2 regions of the Pantoea sp. X-Soil-ISGK-355 genome follow, and region 2 is predicted to be linked to the other one. Evidence: riboswitches for the same ligand, from Rfam matches in the RefSeq annotation. Region 2 holds a riboswitch; the other holds the start of a gene.

Region 1 (14,580 bases), on a different replicon from region 2:
TGGATATACTTCACGTTGGTGACAAACAGGTCGTCACCAACCAGTTCGGCCCTGCCCGCAAGCTGCCGGTGCAAATGCTTCCAGCCCGCCCAGTCGTCCTCGGCCAGGCCGTCTTCCAGCAGGATGACGGGAAACTGGTCCATCAGCTCGCCGTAGTATGCCGTCATTTCCGCCGCGCTCAGCGCGCTGCCCTCGGTGCGCAGATGATATTTGCCGTCTGCGAAAAACTCACTTGAGGCAGGGTCCATGCAGATGCTGATGTCTTCTCCGGGCCGGTATCCGGCTTTCTCAATGGCCTGTACGATAAACGCCAGCGGGTCGCGGTTTGACGACACGGCGGGCGCAAAACCGCCTTCGTCGCCCACTGCCGCCGACAGGTTGTTGTCCAGCAGGATCTGGCGCAGCGCCTGGTAGACCTCGCTGCCCTGACGTACGGCCTCGCGCAGCGTGGGTGCGCCGTGCGGGGCTATCATGAACTCCTGAAAGTCCGCGCCCTGACCGCGGGCGTGCACGCCGCCGTTGATAATGTTCATGCACGGCACGGGCAGCAGGTTCGCCTGCAGGCCACCCAGGTAGCGCCACAGCGGCTCGTGGGAGGCCTGTGCCGCCAGCCGGGCCACCGCCAGCGACACGCCCAGAATGGCATTGGCACCCAGGCGACTCTTGTTCTCCGTGCCGTCCAGCGCCAGCATGATGTTGTCCAGCTGACGCTGTTCGCGCACGTCGCTGCCGCGCACGGCCTGGCAGATTTCCGTATTAACCGCCCTGACGGCATCCAGCACGCCTTTACCGCCAAAACGGTGTGCGTCACCGTCGCGGCGCTCTGCGGCCTCGCGCGAGCCGGTACTGGCCCCGGAAGGCACCGAGGCGCGCGCCATCATCCCGTCCGTAGTCCGGGCTTCAACTTCAACGGTGGGGTTGCCGCGCGAGTCAAGAATTTCACGGGCGGTTACGTTATCCAGTGTAAAGCGCATGGTGTTTCTCCCGGTTCAGTCAGTCAGGTGAGTGATAAGCACATCCACCGTAAGGTGGTTGATGTAGTCCGCCGAGCGGGAGGTGAGCATTCCCATAAAGCGGTTTCGGTGCCCGGCAAGCACGAGGTCCACGCCCAGCTCCGCGATGCACTTCTCCACGTCCTCAACGCGGCGCATGGTCACCAGCTCCCGCGTGTCTACCGTCTCAGGCACGGAGGCCGCCAGCTCACTCATAAACGCTTTGCCTTTCAGCACCTCCTCCGACACGACGTCGTCCATCAGGCTGTCAGACACGTAGTTCATCTCCCGGTAGTCGTCGCTGATGTGCGCCAGGGTGATTTTCATGCCGAGCGGCTGCGCCAGCGCGACCGCCCGTTTCAGCAGAAGAGTGCCGTCGTTTTTATCGTTCACAAGTATCAGTGCGTGGGTGTAGCAGGTCATAATGAACCTCCGTTCTGGTTAAGGCGGGACTCAAGCCACGGCAGAAGCTGCTTTTTGCGGCTGAGCATGCCCGGTACGGAGCAGGAGGCGACGTTAACGCTCTCCCGCCCGGCGAAGTAAAGCGTTGAGAACCCGGTACGAATGTCGGTCAGCATCAGCACCGCCAGGCCAGCTCCCGACTGGTCTGCCAGATACGCCAGTGCTGCGAGCAGGTCGTTCATCACGGGGGCAACCTGTGACGGTGAGCTGACCTCAATCTGGGCTATGCGCACGTCGGTGCCGGCAATGACGAAGGCCTTGAGGTCCCTGTCCAGCAGCTGCTGTGCGCTGAGGCCGCTGACGTCTGTTTTTGCGGTGAGGAGGTCACGGGCGAAGGCTCTGCGGTTTACGCCAGACAGTGCGCCCAGTTCGGTCGCCGAACGGATATCGTCTTCGGTGGTGGTCGGCGAGCGAAGATTCACGGTATCACTCAGGAGTGCGCCCAGCAGAAGCACGGCGAGCGTCGGGGGCAGCATGCGGCGCGCTTCTGCGTCCATCAGCAGCCAGAGCAGCGTGGCGCTGCTGCCAACCGGGCGAATATGTACCTCCGGCGGCAGTTGCGTTATCAGCCCGCCCAGCCGGTGGTGGTCAGTGATGCCCACGACGTTGCTCCGGAGCAGGTCGTCAGGCCCCTGTGCCGGTTCGGTGAAATCGACCAGCCAGACCCGTTCATCCTTTAGCGGAAAAGCGAGCAGCGGCGGCAGCGTGAGGCCGGCGGCGTCAAAGATAAAGCGGGTTTCCCGGTTAGCCTCGCCGAGACGCCATGCGCGGGCATCCATTCCGCGCCCGGTCAGCCAGTGTGCGGTGACGACGGTCGTGCAGATGGCGTCGCTGTCAGGATTAATGTGGCCAAAAACGTGTATCACAGGTCTCTCCCCATAGAGGGAAGTACGCAGGCCGGGAGGAAAGTAAGGACGGCCTGACGCACCTCCTGAAAATCAAGAGTCACATCAGGCGTCATCAGCTCCTGAACGGAGCGGTTGGGAAGGGTGGAACGCCATCACCCTGTACTGTGAGTATAGAGCCGGTTGCAAAACCTGTCAGTATTATTCCGGCGGCGCTCTCAGCCCGCCAGCGCAGTGCGTGCCTCGCGGAGCACCTGGCGGATGTTTTCCGGCACTGCCGGGCTTGTGCAAAGCGACAGCGGGCTGGGGTGAGGCATAGTCAGCACCGTGACGCCGGGGCGAAGGCAGCTGACCGTCCCGCGGGCCTGCGCCGCTACGGCACCGGCCAGCACCACCACGCGCAGCGCGGGCAGATACGCCAGCACGCCCTCAAGCCAGGCGCAGCCGCTGCGGATGTCCGCCGCTGAGGGCCGTTTCTGCGGCCCGTCACTGACCCAGGGCACCGTATTCCACAGCACGCTGTCCCGGCGCGCAATACCGGCCTCCGCCAGAAACCGCCCCAGATTCTGCTGGGCCGGCCCCGGGTTATCCCGCGACACAAACCGGGGTGACGGGCTGCTGCGCGCCGGCGACTGCAGCAGGACAAGCAGTCCGGCCCCGGTCCCGCCGTCGGCCGGATCAAACCACGGCAGTTCCACGCCGGCCTGACGCTGCCCGCTGACCCAGCGATTCAGCGCGGCCACGTGCGGCGCGGTGACTGCCGCGAGGCGTTCCTCGCGTAAAAACGGGTCCAGCAGCGACGTGCAGGTTTCACTCACGGCTTCCGGTCCAGGCCTGCCAGGCAGGGGGAAACAAAGAGTTTCCCGCTCCATGCCCCGCGCACCGTCTTCACCGCGACCAGCAGCCACATGGCGGCCAGCATGACGACAAGAAGCGCGCCGAAGCCTTTAAAGAACGCCAGGTCAACGAGGGTGGACAGCTTCAGCGTGGCGACGGTGTACACGCCCAGCGGGAAGGTAAAGCCCCACCATCCCAGGTTGAACGGAATGCCTTCACGAAAGTATCGCACGGTTATCAGCGTGGCCAGCAGCATCCACCACAGGCCGCAGCCCCAGAAGAGAATGCCGGCAACGAACCCCACGCCCTGCGCGATGTGAGCGATTTCCGGCATGCCCGCCGCGGCAAACACCCCGGGCGCATCGCCGCCGATGACCAGCATACCGAGCGAACCGGTGCCAATCGGCCCCAGGGCCAGCCAGCTTGAGGCTGCCATGCTTTCGTGCGGCAGCTTGTGCAGGGCCATACGCAGCAGCAGGATGGCAAGGATGCTCAGCGCCACCGGTACGGAGTAAGCCCACAGCACGTAGCTGGTAATAATGATGCCGAGCTGCGCGTGGGTGTCGGCAATGTGCGGCGCCAGCAGGCCGCCGCTGACCGCCGCGACCTCGGCAGCCACAACCGGCAGTAACCAGACGGCCGTCATCTGGTCAATGCTGTGCTGCTGCCGGGTAAACATCATGTAAGGAATACACACGCCGCACAGCAGCGACATCGCCACGTCCAGCCACCACAGGGCGTGCGCCACCGGAATGACGTCTGCGCCCCACCGGGGAAGACCGAACGCCAGCAGGCCGTTGATGATGGTCGCCATGCCCATCGGGATGGTGCCGAAGAACATGGACACGGTTGAATGGCCGAAGATGCGCTTTGCCTCACCGAAGTACATGACCCAGCGGGCCAGATACATCACGGCAAAAACGCTGAACAGCAGGATGTTAAACATCCACAGCCCTTCCGCGACGAGGCGCAATCCCGGAACCGGCCAGGGGAACTGCGCCAGAGACAGCGACAGGATACCGGTTCCCATGGTGGCGGCGAACCAGTTTGGCGTGAACTGACGTATGGCCTCTTTCGGGCTGCTCAGCGCGCTCAGCGGGCGTGCTCCGTTATGCAGGGTAAATATTTTATCGTTCATGCCGGGATCTCCTGTGTAAACAGAAACAGTATAGGCATGCAGACGTAAATCTTTAAAACAGGTTATTCAGCTAAAATAAATCTGTAAAAGTGGTTTATCCTCCCTCACCCTGCGAAAGACTGTTACTGCACCGGAGTGAGGGAGGGACTGAATCAGGCCTTCGGCGGGCTTTTAATCGTGGCCGTGACGCGGTTCTGTTTCAGGTCAACCACCGAAATACTGAGGTCTTTATTCAGCACCCACGCGCGGGCACTGTCTTTACTGAAAACGATGGCCTGACGGGGCGCATCCAGTCCGGTAACAGTGGCGACCACCTTACCGGCGGCGGTATCAATAACGGAGAGGCTGTTGTCACCCAGGTTGCCGCTGTAAACATAGCGGTTATCCGGTGTCAGGGCGGCACCGTAAGGGTCCTGCCCCACGGGAATGGTTGCCGTAATGGCGCGCTTCTGCGTGTCAACCACTGCGATGGTGTTGCTCCCGCTGTTAGCCGCGTAAAGCGTGCGGCCGTCGGCGCTGACAGAAATGGCGCGCAGCTTGCTGAAGCCGGTTATCTCGCCGCGAATCTCACCCGTTACGGCGTCAACGAGGGTGATTTTATCGCCCTTAAAGTTGGTGACGTAGACGGTTTTGCCGTCCGGGCTGATTTTGATGCCCTGACGGGGCTGAGCAAAACCCGTCACAACCGAAACGGGCCGGTTGTGGGTCAGGTCATACACCGAGAGTGTGCTGGCGGCTTCGTTATTCACATACAGACGCTGACCGTCACGGCTGATGGCTGTACCGAATGCCCCGGCCCCCAGCGGCAGCGTGGTCTCCACGTCAAGCGTCCCGGTGCTGATTTTTCTGACCACGCCGAGGCTGCTGTCTGAAAGATATACAGCCTTCCCGTCGGGGGAGAAAAGCGCATTGCGGGGCGTGACGTATCCCTTCAGCACCTTTCTGACTTTGCCGTTAACCAGGTCGTAAACCACCACGTCAGGGCGCTCACTGTAGGAGGCCACCGCCGTTTTTTCATCGGGACTGACAGCAAGAGAATTGTTGTGGATATCGCCGTCAAACGTCCAGCGCGCCTCTGCGGCACCGGCGAGGGTGCTGATGAGAAGAAGCGCCACCGCGGTCAGTCCCGGGATCCTGTATTTTTTTATCATCATTTTTCCTGCATAGGGGGTGGTAAGGGATAAGACTCATTGCCCGCTTAAGGGCTTCAGAAGAAGCGTGGCAGATAACCCCCTCTCAGGGAAATCGATTTTCCGGCTATGTCTTACCAGTTCACTTCTTTATGCTCTGAGCGGAGGTAAACTGCAGCAATTTAAGGCTGAATAAGTGGGGCTCTGGATTTCAGTCCATGAGGAATAGTTGCTCATTTTTTTTGTTTAAATTGCATTCCACATAAATGGCGATATGAGCAGCCGCATGATGGCCATCCTGGGCGAAATGGCCGCGGGACAGGAAGTCTATTCCATTGATGAATCTTTCTTGGACGTCACCGGGATTGGCAGTCTCATCCCGTTTGAAAAGTTCGGACAGGAGATGCGCGAGCGTATCCGGCGGGAAACCGGACTGATTATCGGCGTAGGATTCGGCCCAACGAAAACGCTGGCCAAACTGGCTAATCATGCCTCGAAGAAGTGGACGCAGACAAAGGGTGTGGTAGACCTGTCCAGCCGGACCCGCCAGCGAAAACTACTCCACCTGACCGACGTCAGTGATATCTGGGGTATTGGGCCGCGCATTACTAAGCGCATGTACCAGCTGGGGATCACCACTGCTCTGCAGCTGGCTGACAGCAATATCAGCATGATACGGAAAAATTTTGACGTTATCGTTGAGCGTACTACTCGCGAGCTTAATGGTGAGTCCTGCATTGCACTTGAAGATGCCCCGGCGCCAAAGCAGCACATCCTAAACTCACGATCATTTGGCGAAAGAGTCACAAAACTGGAAGACATGCAGCAGGCAATCGTACTGTATGCCACACGTGCGGCGGAGAAACTCAGGGAGCAGAATTCACGCTGCCGGCATATCAGTGTCTTCATCGCCACCGCTCGCCATGGAAATGAACCGCAATATTCGAATACCGCTTCGCGCATCTGCGATTATCCGACGAACGATACGCGCGACATTATTGAGTCAGCGCTTCGCGGAGTCAGCACCATCTGGCGTGATGGATTCCGGTACGCTAAAGCCGGCGTCATGTTGGGTGATTTCTATAAATCAGGTGTGGCTCAGTTCGACATGTTCAGCGAGCAGCAGCCACGCGCGAACGCTGATGCGCTGATGGCAGCGCTGGACGGTATCAATCGATCCGGGAAAGGAAAGGTCTTTTTCGCGGGGCAGGGAGAACGCGACAGTTTATGGCAGATGAAGCGTGAAATGTTGTCGCCGCGCTACACTACACGGTTAAAGGATGTTCCATTAGTAAAATAATTATTTTCATACTTGGTAAGGGAATAAAAAGGCTTCTTAGAGTAATGCCGATAGCTTAAGGATCGGTTGACCGATCCGGTGGCTGATGCAAAAGGGTTCCATGTTCATTATGGAACCCTTTTAAATAGGACTGTCACAGGCCCGGAGCACTATCAATCTTACCTCACCCGGCTAAGTGCACTGCCTTACTGATCTTTTTTCTCCTGAACTTATTCAGCATGCCTTTTCTCTCAACGATATCTTGAAGCTGCGTAAGCCTCAACTCTCCCCTTGAGTTTATTGTATGGCTGATTATGGGCATGGCTTTTTTAAACAATAAGCCGCTGTCACATATCTTCAACCTGATGGATATTGCTGACCGGTTCTGCATGAGCGCCGGAGTGCAGCTTTATTACTGTGTTGCTCTGAAAGCAGAGTATGAATATATATAGTTGAAAAATATCGCAGTTAATCCAGAACCGAGTGCGAGCAACCATGGGACTTCCGGTTTATGAATAAATGGAACCGATTGAGGCAGAATATTAAAAATTACCAGGAACGTGCCGTAAGCCCAGAGTTTGCTACCAACCACAAAAGAAAATAATAAAGATAGTAAAAATTCAGTGCATACTTTGCCTCTTAGGCTGATTTTTTTCTTACGGAATAAGATTGCGATTGGAATAAGAATTAAAAAGAATATAACTGCAAAGATAATGCCGCTTGTTATATCAATTGCGTTATACAGTAGCCACTCCACCAACGGTGGCACCTCAGTATCAGCTGAGAATCTTCCTGAGCGAACTTTGTAAGCAAACCAAACAGCGGCTATGGCAATAACCAGCTGGACGCCTAAGGACAGACAAATCCATTTGTGGAACATAGCTGGTTGTTTTCGTACCGGTGGAACCAATACATTAGTCATTTCCTTTCCTTTATTGGTAAAAAAAACTTATGTATTTTCGCCTATAAAAAGGAAATGTCTAGCAAATGATATGCAGTTTAGCAAAAAAGATACGCCGAAAAATGCGAAGCCTTATGTAAAGCCGGTAATAAGCATGGCGAACACTGCTAACCGCAGTTGCGGATGGTATGTCTGATGGAACAGAGCAGTCATCTGCAGCGTGCCAGTGTAAGGGACACTACGGCGTCAGTGAAAAGCGCTTGGGCGGATGGTTTGCAGAGCATGCACCGGATAATAGCGTGACGCTGTGTGGCCAGGGCTTCTGACAATGGGGCTGCTACATGACTAGCACTAGGCGGGAAAGAAAATATGAAACAGGAGTCAGGCAAAAAAACAAAATACTCCTTTAAAAACAATGCCGACCACTTTAAGTGACCGGCATTAGTATCTGAGAGCCTTTTTTATTTGAGCGGATTACCAAATTTCCGCAAATACTCCTGCCCAAATTTATAGGACGCAAAATCATTCAGATGACCAACGTCACGATAGACCGGAGTACCGTCAAGTGCAGTAATGCAATAGCCGTTTTCGCACTGGACTTTCTTAGGGTCTATGACAATCAGTGTTGGGAACTCTTTCTGCAGCTGGTCAAAGAGCGGCAGCGTCCATTCATTTTCAGGGCTCTGCGGGTTCTGGTTATCACACTCACTCTGGCGATAGGGCTCCCTGAAGATGACATGATGACGAATACATTTCTGATAGTTGACGGGCATAGGGGCTACGGTCCTTATAATCACCGGACGTGCTCCTGATGAGACTATTGCATTCAGGGACTGCCGTATGGCTTTATTAAAGCGATCCTTAGTAAGTGCATCGGAGCGTTCATCGCCAGGATTATTGATGAGGTGTGGTCCGCTTACATACCACTCCCATACCTGACCCAGAAGGACGTAGTCATAGTGATTTTTAGCGATTAATTCATAATATTTAGCGGTATTTTCATGACACTTATCAAACGTCTGGTTCCGGAATGACCACCAGTCATAGAGGTATGTATCCGGGAGTGCTAAACACAGCGCTGTACTTAACGCAGTCATGCGGATTTGAGCGTCCTGCGCGAGCACATCGAAGAACCCCCAGAAGTGGTTTGAGTGAGAATCGCCGATCAGCAGGGCTGTTTTCTGACCTTTAAGGTCCCCGAACATGCATTTTTCCGCATTCTGAGATCCATCCAGACAGCCCGGTCGGTGTCCGGCCTGAGCTAACCCGGCACTAATATTGTGAGCCACTTGGTCGTATGTAGCGCCGAATCGTTCAGGCATGCCGTCACGGTTCTCAGCATATTTGAACGCAGCGTTGAAGATAACGATTGGGACGATGATTAGCAGGGGAATCGTATATTTCAGAGACCAGCGCAACCGTCGGCATGGCTGTTCCACGAGGTAATAACTAATCAGCGATAGCAGTACCGTCAGAATCAGGCATAAAAGAAGCGTGGAGCCAGCCAGGTTGTAACCCAGGTAACGGGTTATGGCCAGAACGGGCCAGTGCCAGAGATATAACGAATAAGATATCCTGCCCGTGAATGCGACGGGTGAAAGGCTTAGTAACTTAGATGCAATGCTGTTCCTGTACGTTCCGGTAAACATGAGTAAGGCTGAAGCAGTGACACCCAGCAATGCATAGAGGTTTGGATAGAACCCGATAACGTCAGGGTGAATCGCGATATAAAGCAACAGGGCAAGCGATAAAAGGCCTGTACTGTTTAAGACAGCTGAAGTGACCGAGCGAACGTAGCGCGTCAGAAAAAATGCAGTCCCCCCCACCATGAATTCGAATATACGGGTAAGCAGTGAGTAATAAGCTGCATCGGCCTCCCGGCTGGCCATAATCAGCGCCAGAGCAGCTGCCAGCGGCGTTAGGATAAGCCAGATTGCAGCAAGTGCATTTGCCGGGTTACTGATCACCTTCTGAATCGACTTAAGACGTAAGATGGCACCTGACAGTAAAATGCTCAGCGGGAGAAACAGATACCACTGCCACTCAATTGCCAGAGACCAGGTATGGAGTAAAGGGAACAGATCGGCTGCAGGAGAAGCATACGCAGCACTCTGACGTGCAAAGAACTGATTTGAAAGCAGTAAAGCGTTGTAGTAACTACTGTGCAGGTATGCCAGAAAATCATCAGGCAGATACAAATAAAACGTTGCTATAAGCGTAGCCAGGGACATCATGATAAAAGCAGGCTGTATACGCCAGAGACGGTGCACGAAGAAGTTCGCCAGACTGAAGATACCCTTCTCTCTTTGTTTTACAATGATTCCTGTTATCAAAAAACCAGAAATCGCAAAGAAAATATCGACCCCTATAAATCCGGATGCTATCTGACTAATTCCGGCATGGAAAAGAATGACAAGAACGACAGCTAATGCTCTGAGGCCATCAATGTCTTTACGATAGGTATCTGTGAGGATTTTATTTGGCATGAAGCGCACTATGTAAGGAAAAAGAAAGGGTATAGTATATTATTTGTAAGGGAAAAATAAAAGTGAATGGCTTGATTTTTCCTGTTTTAATTAACTGTTATTCAGTAAATAAATTCGGCTTTATATGCTAGGAATGATTTTTTGTTTGTATATTAAAGAGGAGTGAAAAGATCATGAATGGCGCTTCAGGTTTAATATTGCGGGGTTTTATTTAGAGCTTTGACAAAGTCAATAATTATAATTTAAGAGCATAGAATCTATGAAAACTGAACTGGATATTTCGATAGCAAATCTCTCTCATACGTTTTGGGCTTGGATGGAAAACAGTGATTTAATGGACCTACAAGGCGTCATAGTGATTGTCAGCCTGTATGTTGCGGGACTATGTATGCTTGGTCATGCACTTTGTCCAACGCGCAAAACTCATTAAGGGTCAGTTGCGGCCTGTTACAGCCGCAAGAAGAGCACCCGGTTAATCTTTATAGATTTTTGATTACACCATAAAGATGGTTGGTAAAGGGCTTAGTGACTTCATGTGGCCAGCGTGGGGGATCCGTCTGAAGAGTTCCCAGTGTGCGCATCCCTTTATGCTGTTCGGCTTTACGTTCGCAGTACTCATCATCGGTGTATCCCATCGTCTCTACCACTACGGCATGTTCCCGGCCATCCGGCATTTTGGCCTGAAGAATAAAATCCGGCAGCACAAAGCCTTTCTCCCCCTCCACCTCTACCTCAATATCAAACAGGGGTTTAATGAGGGTGAGTACGTCTGCTCCGCCTTTAAGCCAGCTGGCCACTTCAGCAATACCTTTCATCGTCTGCCTCTCAAGGTCACTGTCTACCGGGACGGGACAGTTACGTCTGAATAGCGCGTGCGCATACCCTTCGCTGCATATCACGCTACCTTCAGCTGAGCGTTTGAAGGCCAGTATGACCCAGTAAGGCGGCCTCACGCCTTCCTGTGATTCCCCATTGATGCTGACACCCTTCTCCGGAGAAAACCTGCGTTCCCCATCTTTCCAGGTGAACGTAACATGTTCACGGCTGACCAGCTCCGACATAAATATCTGATAAAACACCCGGGCTTTTCCTGCCGGCCAGTTGGCATCCGTACGTTCCAGTTCAAGCATTAATTTTTCCTGGGCAAGTTCGCCCATGGTCGGCTGAAACCGTACGATTTCCGAAAGCCTGCGCCCGCGCACAAATTCCTGAGCATCTGCCGAGGCTGCGAGAGCGGCAAGCCATGTTCTGGGTGCCTGATTAGGCAGCGGGCTGATCGGGCTGAAAGTATTCAGCCCGGCATCTTCAATTAGCGTCAGAAGCAAACGTGCAACTCGTGGCCGGCGTTTTCGCCTGGTTCTATCCTGACCAGTAAATCCTGTGCTGCCTGGCGCCTTAATGGTCGTCTCTGACTCATCTTTGGGTAAAAACTCACGATAGTTTAATCGCTTACTCCCAGCGTTTTTACGGGTTCCTGAACCGGTAGTATCCTCGTCACCCTTAAAGACCCTATGCATGGGACAGGATTGATCATGACTATGACCAAACCCGGACAGAAACAACGTTTGGGTTTCATACCTCAGCTTGGCATTGTTCAGTGCTGGCGTATCGCCCCCCACGCAGCTGCAATGCAGCCAGAGTTCTTTCTGGCGCATTTCATGAATCACGTTCTCCGCCAGTGCACGTTCATGCGCGCTGCATACCTGCTTGCGGCCAAAGAAGTTCTTAACTGCGGTCTCTTCATCATCAGATAGCCAGCGTTTCAAGGCACCACGAGGAGCCTTCTTTTTGATAAGTTTCATGGACATATCGTTCTCCTTTTCCTTTTGAGAAGCAGGTTTTATCAGTAACTATAATTCCCTGTAGGGAATGTCAGATTTTCTAATGTCAAACCAGTATTTCTCATCGTCCAATTTTTTTGCTCTATGCTTGTTAAATATATCCAGAGATTGTTCTGTGATTATTTGATTTTCTACGGGGCCTATCTTTACGCCTGAAATGACTTCGGGTGATATATCAAGTTCGTAAAAAGGAATCAGAATATTATTTTTAACACGGAATCGGATTCTATCTGAGACTATCTCCTCGCTGATAACCAGTCTTTCTTCCTGCTCCTCAATAAAGGATGGATGCTTAAAAGTTGTAGCCAGCATACTTAATATCTCTTTTAATTCATCGTAGAGATGCAGATTTGCATCCAAGGGCTCATTAACCTGCCAAAAGAGACGTAATCCACTAATCAGGTTTGAATGTAATAATTCAAGTGCTCTTTCTATAGCGCCTTCTTTAGTGCACACATAATGACATTGGATAAATTCAATTTGTAAAAACTTTTTCTCTGAAGCCCATGATTTGACTTTTAATGAACTAACAAGTTGCCTTAGTTTCAAATAATCAAATTCGATGGCAAACATTCCATAACTTCGCCATTGACTTAGAGTATCAGATGAACGGCTAAATGACGCCACATAAAACATTTCGCTGGCATTTTCAAAATTTAATAGTTCTTCAAAAGCATCCTTGAACCAGTTTTGTATGACACTCATAAACTCTTTATCATATTCATACATTGAATGCTGTGTAAATGTCTCAAGCGAGGCTTCCTGGAGGATTTTTAGCCCCTGCAAGTATTCTGTTTTATCATTCAGAAAACGGATGTCTGTCAGCCGGATTTTATGCGTATCCAGTATTGAGTGAACGGCATTGAGGTCAGTGTAATGAAAAAGGTTCACGGTTTTCCTTAAATGATTTATCAGCGTTTTATAACACCATTTCGTAGCGGATCGTGGCGGCTTTCCGGCGGCCGTTTTCGGTCAGAGTAAATGCCAGGTTCAGGGACGGGTTTCGGTATTTCTCAACCAGACCATGCCGGTGCAGCGTATGCAGTGATGTGCGCAGATTAGTGTCATAAATGTCTTTGCTGGATGCGGAGTTGAGCAGTTTCAGCAGCTGCATGACAGGCAGTGGAGAATTATGACCCCGGGTTTCAAGTTCAGAGAGGACCAGAAGCACTTTTCTCTGAAGTTCAGAGATACGCATGGCGGTTTCCTTATTCATGTGTCACATGAATTATGCACGCTTGCACGACAAAGCACTATTCATGTTACACATGAATAGTGCTGTAAAGTACCTTATTTTTCAGTCACCCATTAATATGAACATTTCATCGGGTAACTATACCGGGCTTGCTTTCGCTAATCAGTATGGTTACTATATGTACTTGTTCCCGGTGGCCGCCGGAGAACAAGTACTAATAACCATTTGCATACTTACTTATCGATTTTAAGTACCCAGTATTTCAATACATTGCCGAGTTGTGTAGTGATTGCTTTCCCTGCACAACTCGCAGCCACCTTACTAACGGTTAATGGTAACCCCCAGGTACCGATAAACCATTTTGATAAGAATGTGATAAGTATTGGTTTCGCAAAGATTATCACAGCCAACATAACTACAGCCAAAACAGTTAAGGCAATAAGCCGGCCCGGTTTCTTTTCAGTTGCTGCTGTATACATAAGTCCTGCGAAGTTCCAGCATGTACTTAGTACATTTAAAACATCATGTTTTGTGTCTTCGATATTTATAGCCATATAAACCTTCCTTATTTAGTTTAACAAAGTTGAGTACTGCTTTATTTGAAATAGTCATATTTCATTTCCATGAAAAGTTAGTTTCTGCCTCAGGACCGTTGGTCCGTTGACTCGATACTTACCGGTACTGCTTTTATCTATCCACTCATACTTCACCCCGCTTATTCCATACATCGTTAATTTTTACGCCATTTTCCTTATGCCAGATTGCGGCAAGGGGATCCCCAGCTCCTGAGTGATCATTGATCGCGCAGGCGGAGAAAAACGGCAGGTTTTACAGAGTTCGGACTGAATGCTTATTTACAGGCAATAAAAAACCACCTGATAAGGTGGCTGAGGTCGTGCGAGGGATATAGATGCAGGGCAGGCTTAAGTCATAGCACTTAGCTTTCCGTCATTTATTCATTCATTCACGTTTTCTCAACCTTAGTGCTATTCAATACGGGGAGTGCTTTACGTAGCCTCGTGAGGCTTTGCATTCCACTCTGATAGAATCGAGTATATGTATTTCCCGGGTGCGAGTCAATTAATTATTCGAAAATAGTTGCAATTTATAAATTAATTTTCAGGCACTCAAATTTTAAACTATCCGCTCACTAGTTTAAAAGTATCCGAGTGGATTTTTTATTTATGCCTAAAGGTACTTTATTGTCCTTAATAAGGTAACTTTCTGATTAAAATCTTCGTCAGGGCAATACTTCTTCATATACCTGTTCAGTAAAAAAGGTTCAGTCCCCATATCCGCCACGATATTATCTGTCGCCTTAATCAATATTGAGATTATTTGTGATTCCATAAACATCATTATAGGATTCTGGATAGCAGATCAGCACGTACATTTTTCAGGTTTCTGCTCCCGACCCCTCTTCCCTTCCCTCTTCCCTGCTGGCATGTCTCTGCCCGGGCGCAGCCCTTTCCGT
Region 2 (14,580 bases):
TTGTGCCGCGCGTCAAAGCACGTTCGGTGGTCTCCTCGGAAGCACGCTCAAAGCTGATGGGCACCATTGTTGACGGCTACACCAACATCGCCACCATCAAGCTGTTCGCCCACAGCGATCTGGAACGGCAGTATGCGCGTGAGGCGATTCAGGAGCAGACCGAAAAAACCCAGAACGCCGGCCGCATGGTCACCAGCATGGATCTGACCCTGTCGGCGCTGAATGGCCTGCTGATTGTCTCGACCTCCGGGCTGGCGCTGTGGTTATGGAGCCAGTCGCTGATTAGCGTCGGGGCGATTGCGCTGGCGACAGGTCTGGTCATCCGCCTGGTGAATATGTCCGGCTGGATCATGTGGGTGGTCAACGGCATCTTCGAAAATATTGGTACGGTACAGGATGGCCTGAAAACCATCGCGCAGCCGCTGAGCGTGCAGGATGCGCCGCAGGCGAAGCAGCTTAAGGTGACGCGCGGCAACATCCGTTTTGAGGATGTGCGCTTCGATTATGGCGGTGGCCGTCAGGTGATTAACGGCTTTAACCTCGACATCAAACCTGGCGAGAAGATTGGGCTGATTGGTCCCTCGGGCGCCGGTAAATCGACGCTGGTGAACCTGCTGCTGCGCCTCTATGACCTGAACGCGGGGCGGATTGTGATCGACGATCAGGATATCGCCGCCGTGACGCAGGAGAGCCTGCGCAGCCAGATTGGCATGATCACCCAGGACACCTCGCTGCTGCACCGCTCAATCCGTGAAAACCTGCTCTATGGTCGTCCCGACGCCAGCGAAGAGGAGCTGCAGCTTGCGATTCACCGCGCCCGCGCCGATGAGTTTATCCCGCTGCTCTCTGACTCACTGGGCCGCACCGGGCTGGACGCGCATGTGGGCGAGCGCGGCGTGAAACTGTCGGGCGGTCAGCGTCAGCGTGTGGCGATAGCCCGCGTGCTGCTGAAGGATGCGCCGATTCTGATCATGGATGAGGCCACCTCGGCGCTCGACTCTGAAGTGGAAGCGGCGATTCAGGAGAGCCTGGAGTCACTGATGCAGGGTAAAACCGTTATCGCCATCGCGCACCGCCTGTCGACCATCGCGAAGATGGATCGGCTGGTGGTGCTGGATAAAGGCGGCATTGCCGAGATGGGCAGCCATCACGAGCTGCTGGCGCAAAACGGTCTCTATGCCCGGCTCTGGCAGCATCAGACCGGGGGTTTTGTCGGCGTCGATTAATCGCCGCGTCGATAGGGTAAGGCGTCGCGTGCTTCTTCCGCCCAGCCGCGCACGCCTTCCCGCTCCTGCACCAGAAAATCTGCCACGGCATCGCGCAGGCCGGGATGCAGCAGATAGTGCCAGGAGTGGGTAATCTGCGGCTCAAAGCCGCGCACCAGCTTGTGCTCGCCCTGCGCGCCTGCATCAAACCGCGTCAGCCCTTCATCAATCGCTAAATCCATCCCCTGATAGAAACAGGTTTCGAAGTGCAGCCGGTCAAACTCCGCCAGACAACCCCAGTAGCGGCCATAGAGCGTGTTGCTGTCACGCAGATAAAAGGCCATCGCCGCCGGTTGCTGCTGTAAGCGGGCGATCACCACCACAATATTCTGCGGCATCCGCTCCGCCAGCAGGCTGAAGAAGTTGCGCGTCAGGTAGGGCCGCTGGCCGCGCACCGCGTAGGTGTTGGCGTAACAGGTATAGACAAAATCCCACTGATCTTCGCGCAGCTGGTAGCCCAGGTAGCGGTCAAACTCAAAGCCGCTTTGCGCCACCTGCTCACGCTCTTTACGCAGCTGTTTGCGCTTGCGCGACATCAGCGTATCCAGGAAATCCTGAAAATCGCGGTAGCCACAGTTATGCCAGTGATACTGACAGCCGAGCCGGGAGAGCCAGTCGGGCTGATCGGCCAGCAGCTGGTTAGCCTGCGCATCGGTAAAGTTGATGTGTGCACCGCTTAAGCCGTGCTGCAACAGGCTCTCCGGCAGAGCCGACAGCAGCTGCGTCGCAGCGGATGTGTCACCCAGCAGGCGCGCGCCGCTGACCGGGCTGAAGGGAATCGCCCCCAGCCATTTCGGGTAATAGCGGATCCCGGCGCGCTGGCTGGCATCCGCCCAGGCGTGATCAAAGACATACTCGCCCTGTGAATGATATTTCTGGTAGCCCGGCAGCGCGGCGCGGGTCACGCCCTTTTCCCGCCACAGCATGTGATCAGGCTGCCAGCCCGCCTCAAACCGCACGCTGCCACTCTCTTCTAAAGTGAGCAGAAAAGCGTGGCGCAAAAACGGCTGGTCATCAGGCAACAGCGCATCCCACTCGGCGGCCGGGATCGCCGCCAGTGACGTCAGGTGAATCAGCGACATGAATTACTCCAGAGAACGTCGGGCAGAGCGTCAGTCAAGCAGGTTTTCCCCGCCAGCGAAAGGGTTAAGGCACGCAATGTGAAGGCTGCAACGCCTGGCCGCAGCTTCTATACTGCGACTTTACCCTTTCAGGACTTCGCCATGGATCGACTCGATTGTGACCGGATGTTTGTCACGGTGCTGGAAACCGGCAGCTTTTCGGCAGCGGCGTTGCGCCTCGGTACCAGCAGCAGTCAGGCTTCTAAACTGGTTTCAAAGCTGGAGCATCAGCTCGGCGTCCAGCTGTTTAAGCGCAGTACGCGCGCCCTCTCGCCCACCGACGTTGGCCGCAGCTATTACGAGCGGGTTAAAAACCTGCTCGATGCATTTGAGACGCTGGATGCCAGCGTGCGGGAAAGCGCCACCACCCCTACCGGCCGGCTGAAAATCAGCGCGCCGGGCTCCTTTGGCACGGCGGTGCTCTCTCAGGTACTGGTGGCGTTTGCCCGGCGCTATCCGCTGATTGAACTGGATGTCAGTTTTTCAGACCGGGCCGTTAACATCGTCGATGAGGGATTTGATATGGCGATCCGCATCGGTAACCTCAGCGACAGCAGTCTGGTCGCGCGTAAGCTGGGCGAAGTGCATGTTCGCATTGCTGCGTCACCGATCTATCTTGAGCAGTTCGGTACGCCACAGCACTGGCGGGAAATGGCGCAGCACCAGTGCATTATCGACACCAATTTCCGCGATCCCTGGCACTGGCCGTTTGCCGGCGATGATGGTGAGATCGTCACCGTGCCGGTCCGTGGCCGTCTGCGCTTTGCCAACACCGAAGCCTGTCTGCAGGCGGCCGTCGCCGGATTAGGTATTGCGCGTCTGCCCGGTTTCATCGCCGCTCCCGCGCTGCAACTGGGCGATGTTGTCCGGCTGCTGGATAACTTCGACACGCCGCCGCTGGGCCTGTTTGCGGTTTATCCGCCCGCCCGTCATCTGGCGCATCGCGCGCGCCTGCTCATCGACTTCCTGGTCACTCACTTTACCCGCTTCCCGCCCGCCTGATTCCGTCCATAATGGAAGAAATGATTGTCTTTACAACCGGATTATCACCTGTTTAGTCATCAGTTAAGCTGCTTCTCAAAACAGAGAGGAGTCGCGCAATGTTAGTAGAAGGTAAATGGAGTAGTGACTGGCATCCGGTGCAGGCTACCGATAAACAGGGCGGGTTTGTCCGTCAGACGTCGGGTTTCCGGGGCTTTATCAGCAGCGATGGCTCCACGGCATTCGCCGCCGAACCCGATCGCTACCACCTCTATGTGGCGCTGATCTGTCCGTGGGCGTCGCGCGCGTTAATTGCCCGCAAGCTCAAAGGGCTGGAGTCGCTGATTAGCGTGACGGTGGTTGAACCGCAGCTCGGTGCTCAGGGCTGGCGCTTTGGCAATTTACCCGGCGCACAGCAGGACCCGCTGAATAACGCGCAGTATCTGCATGAAATCTATACCCGCGTCGCGCCCGACTACACGGGCCGGGCCACCGTGCCGGTGTTGTGGGACAAAAAAACCGCTACCATCGTCAGCAACGAGTCTGCGGACATTGTGCGTATGTTTAACAGCGGCTTCGGCGATCTGGCCGATAACCGCATCGACCTTTATCCCGCTGCGCTGCGTGCGGAGATTGATGCGCTGAATGAGAGCCTCTATCCGCGTCTGAATAACGGTGTTTATCGCGCGGGTTTCGCCACCACCTCCGTCAGCTATCAGCAGGCGTTTAATGACATTTTCAGCCAGCTCGATGAACTGGAGGCGCTGCTCAGCGATGGTCGTACTTTCCTGCTGGGTGAACGGCTGACGGAAACCGACATCCGGCTGTTTGTGACCCTGATTCGCTTTGACGTCGCCTACCATGGCCTGTTCAAATGCAACCTGCGCCGGATCCGCGACTATACGCTGCTGAATCGCTATCTTAAGAGCATGTTGTCGGTCTCTGGCATACGTGAAACGGTCAACATTGACCATATCAAACAGGGTTACTACTCGATCAAGGCGCTGAACCCGAATGGCATTGTTCCGGCCGGGCCTGATCTGAGTGAATACGGTTTATAAAAGGAGCAATGATGGCAAAAGCACTGGTGATTTTTCTGCATGGCGTGGGCAGTAACGGCGACGATCTGGCACCGATTGGCCGTCACTGGGCGACGCTGTTGCCGGATGTGGTTTTTGCCTCGCCCAATGCGCCTGAACGTTTTCCCGCCGGTTTTGGCTGGCAGTGGTTCAGCCTGGCAGACGTGACGCCAGAGAACCGGCCTGGTCGGGTTCGGGCGGCACGGGCCGCGTTTGATACGACCCTCAGCGACATCGTCGCGCAGCACGGCTTTGCCGACCGCTGGCAGGATGTGGTGCTGGTGGGCTTCTCTCAGGGGTCGATCATGGCGCTGGATGCGCTGGCGTCTGGCCGTTATCCGCTGGCGGGCGTGGTCGCCTTTTCTGGTCGTCTGGCGGTTGACGGTGAACTAACCCCGCAGGCTCATGTGCCCGCGTTGCTGATCCATGGTCAGGCCGATGAAGTCATCCCATGGCAGGAGAGCGAATCTGCGGCGGCCCGGCTGCGAGCCGCGGCAGTGCCGGTCGACGCGCGCTTTGAACCCGCCACCGGCCACACCATTTCCGCTCAGGGTGCCATGCACGCCGCCGCGTTTATTGGGCAGTGCTTACAGGATTAACCCCAGCAGCGCGTTAACGCCTGCCAGGCATGGCGGGCAGCCACGTCGGGCGGCAGGCGTTTCAGCGCATCATTAAAGACTTCGATTCCCACCGGCCCCTGATAGCCCGCGCTTTTGAGCTTATCGACAAAGCGTTCAACATCGATAATGCCATCGCCGGGCAGCAGACGCTGATGCTTTGCCATCGCCATCAGGCTCTGCTTATCCTGTGCGGGAACGGCGGCCATATCACACAGCTGTACTTCATAGATGCGATCGGCAGGAATGCCGTCCAGATGGGAGGCGTCACCGCCCAGCGCGCAGATGTGGAACAGATCGATCACCAGCCCGATATTGGGCTGATCGAGTCGCTGCAATCGCTGCCACGCCAGCGGCAGCGTGTTATCTACGCTGCACCAGGCCATCGGCTCATACATAATGCGCATGTTGTAGCGCGCAGCTTCCGAGGCCATCCAGCGCAGGTCATCATCAATCTGATCGGCACAGCAATCCTCACGGGTGCTGGCCGGTGCCTGGAGGGTGTCACAGCCCAGCGCCTGGGCAATCTGTATAAACTGACGCAGCTCTTCGCGCTTCTGAGATCGCAACGCACTGGGTGCGCCGGTGAAATCACGCAGCACCTGCAGATTGGTAAAGCCAGGTCCCTGTCGTGCACTGATTTCAGCCAGTGCTGCCGCACCGCCTTCATATGCGTCGACATCCTCGCGCCAGATCTCCACCTGATCGAAACCGGCGTCACGCGCCGCCTGCAGCTTCTGGCCGGGTTCACCGTTTAACAACACCAGGTTAAGGAATGTGGGGTTGGTTCGCATTGCTCGGCTCCTTAATCGTCCGGAATAATCGGTGAGGTTCAGCGTCAGCGCCGCGCATTATCCAATCCACGGCGCACACGCCCGAAATCAGTATCCCTTAAGCGGTATGACGCGCACCGGGTCAGCCCAGCAGCGTGACCAGTGCGAAACCGGCAAACGCCATCAGCAGCGAGCCAATCACATGCACCAGCGCGCTGGCCATCGCCCAGAAATACTTCCCTGATTGTAGCAACCCCATTAACTCCGCGGTGAAAGAGGAGAAGGTCGTCAGCCCGCCGCAGAGTCCGGTGACGATCAGCAGTTTCCAGATCGGGTCAATGTCGGGATGGCGAACAAACCAGGCCATCGCCCCGCCGATTACCAGACCGCCGATCAGATTCACCAGCAGCGTGCCGGGCGGCAGGTTGGGAAAGAGTGCATTAAAACGCATCGCGAACAGCCAGCGCAGTACGCAGCCGGCAGAGCCGCCGATCATCACAGCCAGTAACGGTTTAAACATGTCTTGCTCCTGGTTACAGAGTAATGCGGGGCTGGGGAGAGAGGCAGAGATAAACTGCGCCTGACACCTCAGCTCCCGCGAAAGGATTGAGTGTCAGGCGTCATCAGCCGGTGTTAAGCCCACCGGCGGTTGGGAAAGGTGGCACGCCATCACCTTGAGCCGGTGATAATACGACGCCCGTTTCAGGCTGGCAATAGTGCGCGCAGGGCGGCTGAATCACTTGACGATGTTGCTATTGCCGGGGTAATGCTGAAGGTTTACAGCCTGTTGCGGAGAGCCTATGCGTACCCTGATTTTTGATACTGATATCGGCGTGGATGACGCCTTTGCGCTGGCTTATGCGGCGCGGACGCAGCATTTACTGGGGATTACCACCGTATCTGGCAACGTGGCGGTGGGTCAGGCGGTGAAAAATGCCCGTCTATTCTGCGACAAAATGGCGATCAGCGCGGCGGTCTATCGCGGCTGTTCACGGCCGCTGGCGCTGGCCGCCTCTGCGCCCGCCAGGCTGCACGGTGAAGATGGGCTGGGCGATGCGTTTGATAATGCTTTTAGCGATCAGGCACCGGGCGCGGTGCAGTTTATTATCGACAGCGTGCGGGCGCAGCCGCATCAGATCACCCTGGTGGCGATTGGCCCACTGACCAATATCGCCACGGCCATTAATCAGGCACCGGATATTATTCCGCTGGTGAAAGAGCTGGTGATTATGGGCGGTGCGTTTGGCACCGACGGCCACAGCGGCAACGTGACGCCCTTCAGTGAATTCAATATCTGGAAAGATCCGCACGCCGCCGATCAGGTACTCGCCTCTGCGCTGAACGTGGTGGTGATCCCGCTGGATGTCACGCACAAAGTGCTGATCAGCGGCGATGAGGTGCAGCGTCTGAATCAGCCGGTGCTGAGCGCTATCTGTCGCCCTTACCTGGCTTACAGTCTGGAGAAAGAGGGATTCGAGGGTATGGCGCTGCACGACACTCTGGCGGTGGCGTGGCTGACGCTGCCACAGGCCTTTACGCTCACTGAAAGCCCGCTGCGGGTGATCACTGAGGGCATCGCCTGCGGTCAGACGGTGCGTAAACTGAGCGCGCTCGCATCACGAGCCGATCCGTTTGCCGGTCTGCCCGCCCAGCGTATTGCGCTCGGCGTGGATGCCGACGCGGTGCGGGCGCACTTCTTTGAGACCCTCACCGCGCCCTGAATCCGGTTACCGATCGAAGTGAATGACGCCTTTGATCAGTTCGCGGTTGTTGATGACCTGCGCCTCAAAGGTTTCATCCAGCGTGGAGAAAGCCAGATGGTGATTCAGCATCATGTCGGCGCGCAGCTGGCCGCTGGCCATTAACGCACGCACCCGATCAAAATCTTCGCGGGTGGCGTTGCGGCTGCCCATCAGCGTGGCCTCTTTTTTATGGAATTCACTGTCCGGGATGACCAGATCGCCTTTGTGCAGACCGACATAGACAATCGTGCCGCCGTGCCGCATCAGGTTGACCGCATTGTTCATCGCCGCCGGGCTGCCGGTGGCGTCGATCACTTTCAGCGCCAGACGGCTACCAAACTGCTCGCGCAACGCACTATCGAAGGCCTCATCAGCCGGATTCAGTGTCGCCAGCCCGAGCTGGTCCGCAACATGCTGGCGACGGAATTCGCTGGTATCCGCCACCACCACCTGCGCGCCGCTGGCGGCGGCAATGGCGGCAACACCCAGCCCAATCGGTCCGGCGCCCACCACCAGCACCTGCTCATCCGCCACAATACCGGCACGCCGCACCGCATGGGCACTGATGGCAAACGGCTCAATCAGCGCGGCCGCTTCCGGTGCCACCTCATCCACCGCCAGCAGGGTGCTGACCGGCACGCTCAGGTAGTCACAGAAACCGCCATCCTGATGCACACCAATGACTGAGATCTGCTCACAGCAGTTGGTCTTGCCGCTCTGGCAGGCGTCGCACTGCAGGCAGGAGATGTAGGGCATGAGCGCCACCCGCTGGCCGGGCTGAAAGCCTTCCGCGCCACTGCCCAGCGCCATTACTTCAGCACAGATTTCATGGCCCAGCACCCGTGGATAACTGAAGAACGGCTGATTGCCGGACCAGGCGTGAATGTCAGTGCCGCAGATCCCGGCAGTCAGTATTTTTATCAGCGCCTCGCCAGCGGCAGGCGTTGGGGTGTCGCGAGTGGCCCAAACCATCTTACGTGGTTCAGCGATGACCAGTGCTTTCATTGTTGTCATGGTGATTCTCCGGTTGTCCTGCTGGCAGTTATGGCGAATCCTGCTTGCGGCGCGGCGTTCGTTTGCGGGAAGTGTGAAGTACGGCGATTTTTTTGGGCTTTGAATGGTTTTTAATGCATAAAAAACCGGAGAGTGAGATGAGTCGCAGCCAGAATTTGCGTCAGAATGTGATCAACCAGATGCTGGAGAGCATTGCTCAGCGTCATATCTGTTCACCATTGCCGCCACAGGCCGCGCTGGCGGAGATGTTCAACATCAGCCGCACCACGGTGCGCCATACCCTGCACTATCTGCACCAGTGCGGCGTGCTGGATAAAGTCGATCAGACTTACGTTATCGTACGCGAACCTCGCGATGATGACGGCTTTAGCGCATTAACGCCGCCGATTGAGCAGCAGGCCAGCCACTTCGAGCAGGTGTTTTTTAATATGATTAATCAGCGGCAGCTGGTGCCGGGCGACACCTTCAGCGAGCTGCAACTGGCGCAGCAGGTGAAGGTCAGTCCGGTAGTGGTACGCGAGTTTCTGCTGCGCTTTATGCGCTATGACCTGCTGGAGCCGGTGAAACGCGGTCAGTGGCGGATGAAGAAGTTCACGCAGGATTACGCCGAGAAGCTGTTTGAACTGCGCGAGATGCTGGAAACCCACGCCCTGAGCCGCTTCCTTAATCTGCCCGCCAGCGATGAACGCTGGGTGCAGGCGCGGGATCTGCTGGGTCGTCACCGATCAATGCGCGACACCATTGCCAGCAACTATCGTCATTTTGCTGCGCTGGACCGCCAGATGCATTCGCTGATTTTATCCGCCGCTAACAACCCGTTTTTCAATCAGTCGCTGGAGATTATCTCGGTGATCTTTCACTCGCATTATCAGTGGGATGAGAGCGATCTCAAGCAGCGAAATATTGTGGCGCTGGAGGAGCATATGGCGATTCTCACCGCGCTGATTGGCCGTCAGGATATCGATGCGCTCTGTGCCTTGCATAACCATCTGGCGACCGCCAAAACCTCAATGGTGCGCTCAATCAGTCAGTACAATTAAAAACCGATTAAAAACCACAAAGCATTATCTCCCGCACGCTTCAGAAACATCTTTGCAACATCCTTAACCCTTTGCTCTTAGTCTCGACTGCAACGTCACGGCGGCCTTTTGCCGCTGCGCGCAGACCCCTTCTCACCATAACGATAAGTACCCAGTTTCGGGAGAGTGCAATGGAAAAGACTTCAGTAACCGGCCGCGACAGCGTGACCGGCGACACGCCACCAGGCCAGGACTTTGTGCCGATGCGCAGCGATGTGGTGCGTTCACCGCGCATCCGTAAGGTGCAGATCACGGCGATGCTGCTGCTGCTGTTCGCCGCCATCATCAACTATCTGGATCGCAGCTCGCTGTCGGTAGCGAATATGACCATACGCGAGGAGATGGGGCTGAGCGCCACCGAAATCGGCCTCCTGCTCTCTGCATTTTCACTGGCGTATGGTCTGGCGCAGCTGCCGTGCGGTGCGCTGCTGGATCGTAAAGGCCCGCGCATTATGCTCGGTATCGGCATGTTCATCTGGTCGCTGTTCCAGGCGGCTTCTGGTCTGGTGCATAACTTCACCCAGTTTGTACTGGTGCGCATCGGCCTCGGCATTGGCGAAGCGCCGATGAACCCGTGCGGCGTAAAAGTGATCAACGACTGGTTCAACATTAAAGATCGCGGCATGCCGATGGGGATGTTCAATGCGGCGTCGATGATTGGGCTGTCAGTGGCCCCGCCGATTCTGGCGGCGATGATGCTGGTGATGGGCTGGCGTGGCATGTTTGTCACCATCGGTATCCTCGGCATGTTCCTCGCGATCGGCTGGTATATGATTTATCGCGACCGCGATAACAACACCCTGAGCGCCGAAGAGATCCACTATCTGCAGGCGGGCAGCGTCGCCTCGCGTAAAGAGCCAATCAGCTTCAGAGAGTGGCGCGGCCTGTTTAAGCAGCGCACCATGTGGGGCATGATGATTGGCTTCAGCGGCATCAACTACACTGCGTGGCTCTACATCGCCTGGCTGCCGGGCTACCTGCAGTCGACCTATCATCTCGACCTGAAAAGTACCGGCCTGCTGGCGGCGATTCCGTTCCTGTTTGGTGCGGCGGGCATGCTGCTGAATGGCTACGTGGTTGATTCACTGGTGCGTCGCGGCTTTAACGCGGTAAAAACCCGCAAAGTCTGCATCGTCAGCGGGATGCTGCTGTCCGCCGGGTTTACCGCGGTGGTGACCCGCGCGACCGACACGACCAGCGCTGTGACGCTGATCGGGATGGCGCTGTTCTGCATTCACTTTGCCGGAACGTCGTGCTGGGGGCTTATCCACGCCAACGTCACCGCCCGCATGACCGCCTCGGTCGGCAGCATCCAGAACTTCGCCAGCTTTATCTTCGCCTCGTTCGCGCCCGTCATCACCGGCTGGGTGCTCGACACCACCAAATCGTTCAGCCTGGCGCTGATGATTTGCGCCTGTGTGACGCTGGTTGGCGCACTCGCCTACCTGCTGCTGGTGCGCCAGCCAATTACCGACGGCGAATAATCACAACTGACGGCGGCTACGTCAGCGCCGTCAGGGTGACGCCATATTTCGCACCGTAACGTTTAATGCCCGTCATCACCTTCTCTGTACTCAGAGGAGGTGGCGGTGGCAACAGCGGTGCCCGTTCACGCAGTGCCGAGTCGAAGCGGGCAAACGTCGCAAAGTCACGCGGGAAACGCGCTTCATCCACCCCGATCAATACCCCCTCATCACGCGCATAAGAGAGCAGCGCCCGCCAGCGATCAATCTCCGCCAGCCCGATACTGTCGGTGCCGTGAGAAAAGAGCATCATGTCAATGTTGCGGAACGGCGGCTGTTTTTCCAGGAAGCGCTGCAGCGCTGCCGCGGACGGTTCGGTGCAGAATACCAGCCAGAACGGTATTGCCTGCTGCTGCTGGGTACACCAGGGATCCATTAACAGGAAGCTGTCCACCGTCAGCCGGGTCGGTAAAATGCCCGCTGCCAGATACCAGTCGCGATAAATCTCCGCCACCACATAACTCATCGCTTCCGGGTCTTCGTAACGAATCTCCATCAGTTTCCAGTTCTGCGCCGCCGCCAGTTTTTTCAGCGGGGAAATCAGATAACCATCCAGGCCCCACTCCGCTTCCGGTACGTGGTCGGTGATGTCAGGCGGCGTCCAGCGCTCACGATCAATGCCGTAACTCGCCAGATATTCCGCTACCCGCGGGCCACCCTGTAAATACTCTTTTTCGGTTGCGCCACCAAGTGCGCCAAACTGGAAAAACGAGCGATCGCTGGTGCGAGTCACCGGCCACTGGCGGGTGCAGTGGTTGATAAACAGCGTTGAACCCGCGGGCAGGCTCCCCATCAGAAACTCATTAAAAGCCAGCGGCAATTCGCGCAGTTTCAGCCGGAAATAGCGCATCTGGTCGAGCATCAGGCGATCCTGATTCGGGTCATGCATATGGTGCACCGCCAGCCTCGGCCAGGCGGCCAGCAGGGCTGCGGCTATCTCTTTGCCCTGCTCAAAGCTCGCCATCGCATCATCGGGATCGCTGTTAGTCGCCCGCACCGGACAGAGAAAGGTCTGCGGCAGCCAGGGCACGCCCATCGCCGATGCCAGGTGCACCAGCGCACCGTTTGACGAGCCAATAAACGCCGCCGGATAGTCCTGCTGCGGGTACTCGCTGACCATCCATTCTGCGATGCCTTCCACATCCAGCTCGCCCGCCTGACGCAGGCTGATGCCCTCTGCCATGCCGCCCAGCGCATAGCCCCACTCGCGCAGCCCGGTCGGCAGACGGTTCAGTGAGGGTAGCAGCCGGTCGAGCGTCGGAGACTGGCTCGGGCTGGCAAAGGGTCGATCGTGGAGCGCATTGGCCAGCGCCAGCAGCATGGCAGCTGCCGAGTCAAAACGGGCGATGCCCTTGGGCGGTTTATTCATGCTGATTCTCCTGCTGAATACGCGCCAGGAAGGGGCGAATGGCGTTGCAGAAACTCCACGGATAGACGTAGTGCAGCGTATGGGTGCCGTCGCGCAGCGTCAGGCGTTCGCTGTGTGGCATCAGGGCAGCAAGCTCATCCAGCCAGCGCGCCCGACAGATGGGATCGCGCGAGCCGCGCAGCAGCAGCGTCGGCGCAGTGATGTAAGTCAGACGATGTTCGATGCGATCGCGCATCATGGCGCGCATCGTGCCAAAGGCGCGCCATAGCCCCGCTTTAGCGTAATCGATACGGGCCAGCGGCCCCGGCGGACGACGCGACTCCAGTCGGCCATTACACCAGCTGCGCCACAACTGACGCGGCAGGCTGCGGGCATGACGATCGACCGTCGGCCCCTGCAACACCAGCCCCGCCACTGCCTGCGGGTATTTCACCGCCAGTGCCGCCAGAATCTGACACCCAAACGAGTTCGCGACCCAGATAGCACGCTGAAACCCGTTGTGCTGTAGCCAGAGCCAGAGCGCCTCAGCCTGCTCATCCACGGACATGATCGGCGCAGAAGCAGGCAGCGCACTGGCCCCAAAACCGGGCAGATCCGGCACCAGCACGTTATAGTCGCGGCCCAGCGCCAGCGCCAGCGGTTCCATCGCCCGGCCCGACATTACCAGACCGTGAACCAGTACCACCGGCAGCCCCCTATCTTCATTGGGCGTGACGCGGGTAAACATACGCCAGTCGCCTACCTGCTGAAAATAACCCGCCAGCCCGGCGTGATGACTGCGCGGCGACACTGGCGGTGTCTGCTTCAGCTGCTGCCAGCGTTTCATACCCCAAAGCGTAGCCGCCACACCTAATCCCACGCCTGCCACAATCGCTGCCTGTTTTCGTTGATGCTTCTGGATCATCCGCTGCTCCTGATTGGGGGAGAATAATTCAGTGTAGGACGGGATCGGGCAGCAGGCGGGTTATCCGCGTGATGGTGTGAAATAAGTATGGGGTTTCGCATAAGAAGAAGCTGGCATTGCGGGTGATGAACTCTGGCGGGAGATCTGTCTGGTGTAAGCGGGAAGGCAATGACTGAAACACCCGAGGAGTATCGCTTTACATTCGATGCCCGATATCCAGCGTTAGCAAAAGAAATGGATTACTTGCTGGCAATCAGTAATACGCCTCAGTGGAACATCGCTGATTTCAAAAGGCGCGTGATGGCTTTTGCCCGATGGTTTAACCTGACATTTCATAACGGGCAGGGCTTATGAAGAGAGGATTAACATCGAGGTGGACGAATAAATACGTAGCAGGTCAGCAGACCAGAATTAATGCGAAAGATAATACGAATTTCAGGCAATAAAAAACCCGCACTGAGCGGGTTTATTTTATTATCAGCAGAGCTTATCTGCTCAGACTTATGTCTTCATCGCTATTGTAAGCGTCGCTGATAATGAGCGCGGCTTACTGCGCTGTGACGTTGCCGGCTGCAGGGCCTTTGGCGCCATTTTCAATGGTGAAGGAGACTTTCTGACCTTCATCAAGCGTTTTGTAGTTATCACCCTGGATAGCAGAGAAATGCACGAATACATCTTTGCTGCCATCATCGGGAGTGATAAAGCCAAAACCTTTATCTGAATTAAACCATTTTACTAAACCAGTCATTTTGTCAGACATAGATATTTCCTTAATCGATTAGCCACTAAGAGCGGCGAAGATGGCCTGTAGTTAGAGATTTACTTATTGGGCACTTAGGAGGAGGCTCTCGAAGAAGGATATCTGTGGATAACACTTGAACTGAGGACTACTTTACTAAAACTGCTTTCATAAGGTCTGTGTTCCAAACCGATGACGCATTAAGACATAGCGATAATAATTTAGCAATGTATAAGTTTATTTATTTTAACCATTTAAACGCTCAGATGGCTGAATGGCCGTTATATTTTGACTACTCAGGAAGTGCTTCAGGCCCCGCTGTGTGCGAAGAGGAGCAGGCAAATCCTGTCATAATGACGGTGCCGATTTAACGT

What was found. Region 2 has a riboswitch for fluoride ahead of crcB (fluoride efflux transporter CrcB). Riboswitches for the same ligand answer to the same signal wherever they lie in the genome.
Region 1: it holds a riboswitch for fluoride, as region 2 does, so the genes downstream of both, AC6I8J_RS22420 (DHHA2 domain-containing protein) here and crcB (fluoride efflux transporter CrcB) in region 2, are expected to answer to the same signal.

Annotation. Positions count from the first base shown of each region.
Region 1 covers NZ_AP035974.1:88,409-102,988, forward strand. Annotated here, with positions in the region: gene eno (phosphopyruvate hydratase) at 1-974, opposite strand, end outside; gene AC6I8J_RS22415 (universal stress protein) at 990-1,415, opposite strand; gene AC6I8J_RS22420 (DHHA2 domain-containing protein) at 1,412-2,320, opposite strand; fluoride riboswitch at 2,399-2,468, opposite strand; gene AC6I8J_RS22425 (uracil-DNA glycosylase family protein) at 2,518-3,117, opposite strand; gene AC6I8J_RS22430 (TDT family transporter) at 3,114-4,274, opposite strand; gene AC6I8J_RS22435 (YncE family protein) at 4,427-5,425, opposite strand; gene umuC (translesion error-prone DNA polymerase V subunit UmuC) at 5,679-6,704, shown strand; gene AC6I8J_RS22445 (hypothetical protein) at 7,096-7,605, opposite strand; partial or broken gene AC6I8J_RS22450 (IS4 family transposase) at 7,702-7,930, shown strand; gene AC6I8J_RS22455 (acyltransferase family protein) at 8,046-10,070, opposite strand; gene AC6I8J_RS22460 (DUF8534 domain-containing protein) at 10,550-11,878, opposite strand; gene AC6I8J_RS22465 (DUF2971 domain-containing protein) at 11,921-12,802, opposite strand; gene AC6I8J_RS22470 (chromosome segregation protein ParM) at 12,831-13,127, opposite strand; gene AC6I8J_RS22475 (hypothetical protein) at 13,340-13,660, opposite strand.
Region 2 covers NZ_AP035971.1:3,845,675-3,860,254, forward strand. Annotated here, with positions in the region: gene AC6I8J_RS17740 (ABC transporter ATP-binding protein) at 1-1,226, shown strand, start outside; gene AC6I8J_RS17745 (GNAT family N-acetyltransferase) at 1,223-2,347, opposite strand; gene AC6I8J_RS17750 (LysR family transcriptional regulator) at 2,489-3,388, shown strand; gene AC6I8J_RS17755 (glutathione S-transferase family protein) at 3,487-4,428, shown strand; gene AC6I8J_RS17760 (alpha/beta hydrolase) at 4,440-5,045, shown strand; gene AC6I8J_RS17765 (sugar phosphate isomerase/epimerase family protein) at 5,042-5,857, opposite strand; gene crcB (fluoride efflux transporter CrcB) at 5,979-6,356, opposite strand; fluoride riboswitch at 6,444-6,519, opposite strand; gene AC6I8J_RS17775 (nucleoside hydrolase) at 6,637-7,557, shown strand; gene AC6I8J_RS17780 (zinc-binding alcohol dehydrogenase family protein) at 7,564-8,592, opposite strand; gene AC6I8J_RS17785 (GntR family transcriptional regulator) at 8,730-9,632, shown strand; gene AC6I8J_RS17790 (MFS transporter) at 9,803-11,155, shown strand; gene AC6I8J_RS17795 (hypothetical protein) at 11,172-12,563, opposite strand; gene AC6I8J_RS17800 (alpha/beta fold hydrolase) at 12,556-13,467, opposite strand; gene AC6I8J_RS17805 (hypothetical protein) at 13,636-13,821, shown strand; gene cspE (transcription antiterminator/RNA stability regulator CspE) at 14,015-14,227, opposite strand.